3 regions of the Halomonas sp. BC1 genome follow, and region 3 is predicted to be linked to each of the others. Evidence: predicted binding sites of a transcription regulator. Region 3 holds the regulator's gene; each other region holds the start of a gene.
What was found. Region 3 encodes FNR, which switches genes on or off when oxygen is low (the NO sensors DNR and NnrR bind a similar motif). Its sites were predicted from a motif close to TTGATNTANATCAA; they were not measured.
Positions count from the first base shown of each region.

Region 1: the regulator FNR is predicted to act here: its motif matches at 1,577-1,590, upstream of napE (periplasmic nitrate reductase, NapE protein).
Region 2: the regulator FNR is predicted to act here: its motif matches at 1,409-1,422, upstream of B7L72_RS00330 (OmpW/AlkL family protein).

Region 1 covers NZ_LFGS01000017.1:60,196-63,472, reverse strand. The annotation lists gene B7L72_RS13355 (sodium-dependent transporter) at 1-961, opposite strand, end outside; partial or broken gene B7L72_RS13350 (DUF72 domain-containing protein) at 1,115-1,552, opposite strand; gene napE (periplasmic nitrate reductase, NapE protein) at 1,681-1,863, shown strand; gene B7L72_RS13340 (ferredoxin-type protein NapF) at 1,946-2,461, shown strand; gene B7L72_RS13335 (chaperone NapD) at 2,454-2,741, shown strand; gene napA (nitrate reductase catalytic subunit NapA) at 2,738-3,277, shown strand, end outside.
Region 2 covers NZ_LFGS01000002.1:37,805-41,081, forward strand. The annotation lists gene B7L72_RS00325 (YqcC family protein) at 271-603, shown strand; gene B7L72_RS00330 (OmpW/AlkL family protein) at 703-1,329, opposite strand; gene putP (sodium/proline symporter PutP) at 1,584-3,074, opposite strand.
Region 3 covers NZ_LFGS01000004.1:481,949-485,225, reverse strand. The annotation lists gene B7L72_RS03840 (DNA polymerase III subunit epsilon) at 1-381, shown strand, start outside; gene ttcA (tRNA 2-thiocytidine(32) synthetase TtcA) at 497-1,408, shown strand; gene fnr (fumarate/nitrate reduction transcriptional regulator Fnr) at 1,395-2,147, opposite strand; gene hemN (oxygen-independent coproporphyrinogen III oxidase) at 2,208-3,277, opposite strand, start outside.

The sequences.
Region 1 (3,277 bases), on a different contig from region 3:
CGGCAAAGGTCAGCAGCAGGAAGAACATCAGGCCCAGAATGGTGCCGCCGGTCATGTTGCCAAACGCCAGGGGCAGGGTGACAAAGATCAGGCCAGGGCCTTCGCCGGCACTCAGGCCGTTGGCAAAGACGATGGGGAAGATGGCCAGGCCCGCTAGCAGGGCGATGGCGGTATCCAGCAGGATGACCGTTCGCGCGGTGCTGATCAGGTTGACGTCTTCGCCCAGGTACGAGCCGTAGGCCATCATGATCCCCATGCCCAGCGACAGCGTGAAGAACGCCTGGCCCATGGCCGCCAGTACGACACCACCATCGAGAGCATCCCAGTCAGGGCTGAACATGAAGCTCAGGGCCTCACCAAAGTAGCCGCTGGTCATGCCGTAACCCACCAGCACCAGCATCAGGACCACCAGGGCAGGCATCAGGGTGCGAGCAGCGCTTTCCAGGCCTTTGGTGACCCCGCGTGCCACGATCCCAACGACCAACACCATGAAGGCCGTATGCCACAGCAGCAGGGCGGTAGGGCTGCCCAACATGCCGCTGAAGATGGCGCCAATGCTGTCAGCGTCCTGGTCATTGAAGCTGCCGAGCACCGAACCCAGCGTATAGTTCAACGACCAGCCGCCGATGACGCTGTAGAACGAGAGAATCAGAAAGGCAGCCAGGACGCCGCTGACGCCGACCAGTGCCCACGCTTTCGAGCGGCCATGATTGGCGGCCAGTTCGGCCATGGTATTGATGGGGTTCTTCTGACCGCGACGGCCAATCATCCACTCGGCGACCAGAATGGGCAGGCCGACCAGTGCCACACAGGCCAAATAGACCAGAACGAAAGCGGCGCCACCGCTGTCGCCCACCATGTACGAGAAGCGCCAGATATTGCCCAGGCCAACGGCGGAGCCCGCCGCGGCCAGCACAAAGCCCATACGAGATGACCACTGTGCATGCGCAAGTTTTGCCATAAATCACCTGTTTCAGTTCAATTGTAATGGGTCGATATCGGCAGATTGCGCCGATGTTCGGAAAAAAGAGATTGTCAGCGTGCTTTTCCGAAAGAACGCGCAATTTATCCGATCAAGGGTAGGCTTGCCAGTGAGCCAGCCTAAAAAGGCGGCTTAAAACAGCTGGCTCTGCTTTTCATCGGCGAAAGGTGCCAGGTCCGCCAAAGCAGCCCTGGCCTGCACCAGGCGATAGAGGTGGCGAGCCATTTGGGGAGACTCACGGTTGTCTGCGGTATGCACAAATAAAAAAGGGGTTTTCCCCTGTTTTATCCACAGGCTGAGCTGCTCTATCCAGGGCGTGAAGTAGCGTGTGTTGATCGCTTTGTCAATATGTCCAATGAAGCGAATGATGGGCTGCTGACCAGTGGAAAGCACGTGTAGCGGGAGTTTCGGCTTCTCCTGCTGGGCGTGGGCCAGTCCAGTGTGCCCCTCGTGTGGCGTAGAGAAGAGCGGGCGCACATCCAGCATGACTCGGTTGACCGAATAAGTTATCAACAGGCGGTTCAAGGCTCTCTCCGCGTCACCCTTGTGGAAAAAAACAGGGTGGCGAACGATATAGTGACGAACTTGGAAAAATTGATCTAGATCAAGTGACAAATCAGGGCTTAGTTGCTACGCTCTAAATATAACTATTTTAATACACATCTACAGCGGTGTGTTCTTCCCCTGTGGAGTTATCTATGTCAAAAAAATCTCATCCAATAATAGAAGAGGAAGCGCCCCTCAAGCGTCAAGAACGAGGGCTTTTTCTGTTTATTGTCGTGTTGCTCTTTCCCATTTTGGCCGTAGCGGTGGTGGGGGGCTATGGCTTTTTGGTGTGGATGTATCAAATGTTTGCAGGCCCCCCTGGCCCGCCGCTATAGCAGTGTCACAAGCTTCTATCTGATCACTTTAAAGGTGTTAACCGCTGCTAAATAAAGTGGTTAACATTCTTTTAACGCAGGAATGCTCATGACGCGCACGGATAACAATAATAATCGGCGCAATCTTTTTCGCCGCTTGTCAGGGCGTGATGATGTGCGTCGGCCGCCCTGGAGCAGAGCTGCCTTTCTCGACCTCTGTACCGGTTGTAACGCCTGCATCGACGCGTGCCCGGAAGGCATTTTGTCCCGCGGTGGCGGTGGCTATCCCGAGCTTAGCTTTGCCCAAGCGGGCTGCTCACTGTGCGGTGACTGCGCAACGGTATGCGCGCCACAGGCGATAGAGCGCGGCGGTAGCGTTAGCGAAGCCTTTGCTTGGCAAGCTGAAGTTCAGCCGCACTGCTTGGCACTGGCGAGTATCCATTGCCAAAGCTGCCAGGACGCCTGCGAGTGGAACGTAATTCGCTTTCCGCTGCGCCCCGGTGGTCGGCCACCGCAACCTGAGATCCACTTAGAAAGCTGCACCGGCTGTGGTGCTTGCTACTCCGCCTGCCCTAACCAGGCAATCTCACTGATAACAAAAGATACCGTCTATGGCTGATCAACTGCTGCACATCATTAGCTTTATCGTTCATGCGCGGCCCGAGGCGCTGAAGCAGACAGCGGAGTGGATTACCCAACATAGCGTTGGCGAAGTGATGGGCGAAGACGCGGCTGGAAAGCTCGTGGTCGTCGCCGAACATACTGACGAACAACAACTATTGGCTTTAATGGATCACGTACGCGAGCAGCCTGGCGTTATTGACGCCGCCTTTGTTTATCACGAAGTCGTTGATGCTCTGTCAGCGGATGAGCCGCACGTACAGGAGGGGGAGCAATGAAACTAACACGCCGAGAGTTTGTAAAGGCGAACGCCGCAGCGGTGGCCGCTGCTACGGCGGGGATGTCGATTCCCGCCGGCGCCAGCAATCTAATTACCCATGCTGATCTGAACCGCTTGCAGTGGGATAAAGCACCTTGCCGTTTTTGCGGTGTCGGCTGTAGCGTCATGGTTGGCACCTATAACGGCCAAATCGTGGCGACTCACGGTGATAACCAGTCCGAAGTGAACCGGGGGCTTAACTGTGTTAAAGGCTATTTTCTTTCCAAAATTCTCTATGGGGAGGATCGCTTAACCCAGCCGCTACTGCGTAAGCGCAACGGTCAATACGCGAAAGATGGCGATTTCGAGCCGGTCTCCTGGGATGAAGCGCTCGACCTTATGGCGGAAAAAATCACCAGCGCCATTCGTGAACATGGCCCAGAGAGCGTCGCGCTGTTTGGCTCTGGCCAGTGGACGATCTGGGAAGGCTACGCGGCCAGCAAGCTATTTAAAGCCGGGCTGCGCTCGAACAATATCGACCCCAACGCCCGCCAC
Region 2 (3,277 bases), on a different contig from region 3:
TTTCAAGCGTGCACTCTACCTTGATGCTCGGTCACTGTCAGCCGTAACCATTGATAAAGCCATACCTTATCGTCGAGGTGGTCAAAAAGTGAACAACATTCCCCGGGCCCCGTGGGAGTAGCCGTTGCGACACCTTTCCATAGTTTATCCACAGCCTCTTGCAGGTTTTCTGTGAATCTGTGCATAAACGCGTTGGCCATGCCTCTCGGTGGCAAGTTACCCACAGAGTTGGGATAATCACGCCGACCATTCCTTATGAGTAGACTGTTTATGAGCGTCCATCAACAGCTTCAAACCGCGCTTCTCGAGCTTGAAGCCGCGATGAAAGCCGCCAACCTATGGCGCACCCCCCTTCCAGAGGCGAGCGCGTTTGCCAGTCAGGAGCCCTTTTGTGTGGATACCATGTCGCTGCCCCAGTGGGTGCGCTATGTGTTTGTGGCCCGATTGACCGCGCTGGTCGAGGCCCAGGCGACCATGCCCGCCAAGTGTGAGGTAGCGCCCGCCATGGCCGCTTATCTGATGCAGGAGAAAGTGCGCGCCAGCGACCAGGTGCTGGTCATTCGCGCCATGGAAAGAGTCGACCAGCTGGTGACGGACAACTGAACAGGTAGCCGCCAGTGCGGCGCTGCCGTGCTTCTCAACCAAACAGGCCCGGAGCAAATGCCCCGGGCCTGTTTGGTTGGATGGGTAGCCCCGCATCTTCTAGAAGCGGTAGCTGAGACCCGCCATGACCACAATGGGGTCGATTTCGACGGTGCCCGCTGCGGCGCCATTCACCGTGGCGTCCGTATCGATGTCCAGATACCAGGCGGCGGCATTGAGCGCCCAGTTACCGTCGATCAGCAGGTCGATACCCAGTTGGCCTGCCAGTCCCCAGGAGTCGTCCAGGTCCAACTCACCAATCGCCAGCTGTTCGTCCGAGAAGCGCGTGTAGTTGATACCGGCGCCAATGTAGGGCTGAACCCGTGCCTGGGTGCCGCCCAGCGGGTAATACTGCAGCGTCAGGGTGGGTGGTAGGTGCTTGGTCGAGGCAAGGTTCTCGCCGTTCAGAGCAATGTCGTGCTTGAAGGGCAGTGCGGCTAGCAGTTCGATGCCCACCTTGTCATGAAAGCGATAGCCCAGCGTAAAGGCGAAGTCGGTCTTGTCCTGAACGTCTACCGACAGGGCGCCATCGGCCAGAGCGCCGTTGTCGCTTTTGGGTGACACTTGTGCCACGCCCACGCGGGTAAAGAAATCACCTGCGCCGTAGGCAAACGCTTGGCTGCTGGCGGCCAGCGTTGCAGCGGCCAGACTGGCAGCGATGAGAGTAGAGGGTTTGAACGGGCGCATAATGTTGCTCCTGACCATGATGAGGGTGAGTGGTTCGTGATCCATGGCGCCACTATAACCAGCCAGAAGCGGTGGGTTATTGACCTGAGGCAAAGAGCGCTGCGCAAGCGGCCAACAATGCAAGAGACCTCCTGCAAGGCGGGGCCTTGACGAGGAGGTCTCGGATGCGTGCTTGCCAGTGCTCACCGCCTGCCGAAGCAGGTGGTGAGGTTGGCAAAAGGGTCAAGAGTAGGGGGTAAGAGTCATCGCCAAAATCAGCGCTCGATGTGCTGGTATTCACCGGCATCGGCGGTCATGTTGCTGACGACCAGGATGGCGATGAAGGAAGCGATGAAGCCGGGGATGATTTCGTAGACGCCCGGGCCACCCAGGAAGGAGCCGCTCCAGCCCAACGAAATCCAGATCATGACGGTGGCGGCACCGACGATCATGCCCGCCAGCGCGCCAGCACCGTTGGTACGCGGCCACATCAGCGAGAGGATGATCAGCGGACCAAAGGCGGCGCCAAAGCCTGCCCAGGCGTTGCTGACCAGCCCCAGCACCTGCGAGTCTTCATTGGAAGCAATGATGGCGGCCACGATACCCACCAGTACGACGCACACACGGCCCACCGCGACGCACTGCTGCTCGGTGGCATTCTTGTGCAGGAACAGGCGGTAGAAGTCTTCCGTCAGCGAAGAGGAGGAGACCAGCAGCTGGCTTGAGATGGTGCTCATGATGGCTGCCAGCAGCGCCGCGTACAGGAAGCCGGTGATCAGCGGATGGAAGAGCAGGTTGGCCAGCACGATGAAGATGGTTTCAGGGTCCTGGATGTCCATGCCGTTACGCACTGCGAAGGCGCGGCCCGCCAGGCCCAGCGATACGGCACCGATCAGCGAAACCAGCATCCAGCCCATACCGATGTTACGCGCTACAGGCACGTCTTCTTGTGAGCGAATGGCCATGAAGCGAACGATGATGTGCGGCTGACCAAAATAGCCCAGGCCCCAGGTCACCGCCGAAAGCCAGCCTACGAACGTCAGCCCCGTGGTCCAGGAGAGCAGCGTGGGATCGATGCTATTGAGCGTCACCGAGGCCTGTGAGAAACCACCGCCGCCGTCACCGAACAGCACTACCGCAGGCATGATGATCAAGGCCAGCATCATGATGCAGCCCTGCACGAAGTCGGTCATGCTCACGGCCAGGAAGCCGCCTACCACGGTATAGATCAGCACCACGCCGAGGGTAATGATGACGCCCATGGCGTAGTTGCTCATGTCGCCAAAGTTGTACACTCCGGTGAAGGCCGTTTCGAACAGCTTGCCACCGGCTACCAGGCCCGAGGCGGTATACACGGCAAAGAAGATCACGATCACGATGGCCGACACGGTGCGCAGTGCCAGGGCACGGGTCGGGAATCGGTTGGCCAGAAACGCCGGAATGGTAATCGCGTTGCCGTAATGAATGGTCTGCTCGCGCAGGCGAGGCGCGACCAGTATCCAGTTGAGCAGTGCGCCCACCAGCAGGCCAATGCCGATCCAGGCAGAGCCCAGCCCAGACACGAACATGGCCCCGGGCAAGCCCAGCAGCAGCCAGCCGCTCATATCGGAGGCCCCTGCCGAGAGTGCCGCGACCTGCGGGCTGAGAGTACGGCCCCCCAACATGTAATCTTCCGAGGAAGAGGTCGCTTTGCGCATGGCATAGATGCCGATGGCGATCATGAGCGCAAAATATCCAAGCAAGCTAATCCAAACACCAGTAGCCATAACACTTCTCCAGTTCGTCAGAACGGAGTCAGGTCACCTACGAAAGCCCGCGCATGCTGGCCGCTCTTTCGTACATCCCTGGCTCCGACAGCGTTAGCGCCTTGGCAGTGCGTGACCAAGGCACGTTGATCTTGTTGTTAATTCCCCTGCCGGTTCGGCGTGGCCAGTGGCTGGCCACGGCTCGAGCCGTCGAGCAGGGCGCC
Region 3 (3,277 bases):
GCCATGGTCGACGAGCCCTTGTCTCATCGTCAGGAGCAGGGCGCTGTGCCGGTTGCCTTGGCAGCCCGAGTCGAAGCGTTGGCGGAGTTCATCGGCAATCGGCCAGTGGTGGGGTGGCAGCTGGATACCTTGCTGGCGCCGCTTGGTCGGATGTTCAAAGCCACGCTGGGGTTTGGGCTACCCAATGCCCAAGTCGATCTGGCCAGGCTGCACGCTCGTCAGCTACGCCGCTTGCATCCCCAGGCAGAGGTCGGCCCGAGCATCAACGAAGCGCTGTCATGCTGGTCTTTGCCGCTGGCCTGGCCCTCGGTGCACAGCGAGGCCACGGCGGCGGCGCTGCTCTATCAGCGCCTGCAGAGTGAGCGCCTTTTCACGGTGTGAGCCGACGCGCTGCCGCTCGGTGTGGCCAGAGGCCGACGATGGGTTTGTATTGGGTCGCGCCTGCGAGTCTTGTAGAATAGCCGCTGCTCCTTCACCCATCGGCAGTACAACGACCATGTTATCACCTGACTTTTTCGACCCCTCCTCGGCGACGCGTGCCACCAATGCGGCGCCTGAACAGCAGCCTGAACTTCAGGATGCCAAACAGAAGCGCGAATTCAACAAGTTGCAGAAGCGTCTTCGTCGTGAAGTGGGCAACGCCATCATCGATTACAACATGATCGATGAGGGTGATCGGGTCATGGTATGCCTGTCGGGTGGCAAGGACAGCTACACCATGCTGGAAATCCTGCGCAATCTGCAGCGCAATGCGCCGGTCAACTTTTCCCTGGTGGCAGTCAATCTCGACCAGAAACAGCCGGGCTTTCCCGAGCACGTGTTGCCCCGTTACCTTGATAAGCTGGGTGTGGAGTACCACATTCTGGAGCGGGATACCTATTCGGTGGTGAAGGAGAAAACCCCGGAAGGCAAGACCACCTGCGCGCTCTGCTCGCGGCTGCGTCGCGGGTCACTTTACGGGTTTGCCGAGGAGATCGGCGCCAACAAGATTGCCCTGGGTCACCACCGGGAAGACATCCTCGAGACGCTGTTTCTCAACATGTTCTTTGGCGGGACCTTGAAGGCCATGCCGCCCAAGCTGCTGTCCGACGACGGCAAGAACATCGTGATCCGCCCCCTGGCCTACTGCAAGGAAGCGGACATTGCCGAATTCTCACGGCTGATGGAGTTTCCGATCATTCCCTGCAACCTGTGCGGGTCGCAGCCCAACATGCAGCGTCAGATCGTCAAGGACATGCTGGCCGAATGGGACAAGAAGCACCCGGGTCGCTTGGAAAGCATGTTCAAGGCCGTCACCAATGTGGCGCCTTCCCAATTGGCCGACCGGGCGCTGTTCGACTTCGTCGGGCTGGAAGCCAAACAGGCGGCGCTGATGGAAGGGCGTATTCAGGCGTTCAACGTGAGCTGATCGCCTGCTCCTCTTCTTCGGCCAGGGTGATGAGCCGCTGCAGGTCGAGAATATTGACCTCTCGGCCCGAGACGGCCACCACGTTCTGCTGCTGAAAGCGGCTCAGGATACGGCTGACGGTCTCGACGGCCAAGCCCAGGTAGTTCCCCATATCGGCGCGGGACATGGAGAGCCGGAAGCTGTAGGGCGAGTAGCCGCGCCGCCGGAAGCGGTCGGAGAGGGTAATCAGGAAGCTGGCCAGCCGCTGGTCGGCGGTCTTGCGCGATAGCAGGCGCATCATGCGCCGATCGTCACGCAGCTCCTTGCTCATGCTGCGGTAAAGCTGGCCGCGCAGCTCCGGCAGCTCTTCCGATAGGGTGTCCAGGCGGTCGAAAGGAATCTCGCACACCGTGGTGGTTTCCAGGGCGATCACGCTGCCGGGATACTGCTCTTCATCGATACCATCCAACCCCACCAGCTCGCTGGGCAGATAGAAGTTGGTCAACTGATCGTTGCCGTTGCCTTCGCTGGTCACCTGTTTCAGGCTGCCGGAACGTACCGCATAGACGCTGGTGAACGCATCGCCCTGGCGAAACAGCGGTTCGCCCTTCTTGAGCGGTGCGCGGCGGCGGATGATGGCGTCGAACTGGCTCATATCCTCCAGCTCCAGAGCGAGCGGTAGGCACAGCGAGCTGAGGCTGCAGGTCTGGCAGCGCGCCTCTTGCAGCAGTGAACGTCGTTGGCTGGCAGGATATGGCATGTTGTTCTCCCTTTTCATTAGCCATCATAGGGTCAGGGGGTGGATATCTCAAGGTGCCGTTTATACGATCTTCGAGTAGCGTTGCGATGACTGGCTTGGCAGGCGCGCATCGAACGCCATGGCCAGGTGGCGAATCAGCAGCCGCCCGGTCGGTGTTGCCCGCAGGCGGTTCCCTTCGCGCTGCAGCAGGCCATCCCGCTCGGCGGGCTGCAGGCGCTCCAGCGCGCTGGCGAAGTAGGCGGGCGCGTCGATGTGCCAACGTTGGCCAACGCTGGCCAGGTCAATTTCCATATCGCACATCAGGCGCTCGATGACGTCTCTCCGCATTAGGTCGTCCTTATTTAAACGTACTCCTTTGACGGTTGCCAGCCGACCTTCATCCAATGCCGCTTCATACGCGGCCAGCTGGGTGGGGTTCTGGGCATACAGATCATCGATACGGGAAATGGCCGAAACGCCCAAGCCAATCAGGTCGCACTGGGCGTGGCTGGAGTAGCCCTGGAAGTTACGCTGCAGAGTGCCTTGGCGCTGGGCCTGGGCGAGGCTGTCGTCCGGGCGGGCAAAGTGGTCCATGCCGATATGCACATAGCCTGCCTGAGTGAGCATCTCGATGGTGGTGCGCAGGATCGCCAGCTTCTCGTCGGCGCTGGGCAGGTCTGTCTCGCTGATGCGCCGCTGGGGGGCAAAGCGGCTGGGCATGTGGGCGTAATTGAACACCGACAAGCGGGCCGGGTTGAGGTCGATGACCTGGCCAAGCGTGTCGGCAAAGCTCTGCTCGGTCTGAAACGGTAGCCCGTAAATCAGATCCAGATTGAGGGAGCGAAAGCCCAGCCGATGTGCTTCGTCCATCAGGGTTTCGGTCATGACCTTGGGCTGCACGCGGTTGATGGCCGCCTGTACCCTAGGGTTCAGGTCCTGGACGCCCAGACTGAGGCGATTGAAACCCAGCGACTGCAGGTGGCGCAGGGTAAAGACATCTGCTTCACGGGGGTCGATCTCGATGGCGTAATCGCGGTCAGGAGCGTTGGAGAGCCCAAACCTCGCGTCCAACCTGTCTACCAGGTCGCTCATTTGCGCCAGGGTCAGGAACGTTGGGGTGCCACCGCCCCAGTGCAGTTGCTGCACGGGCC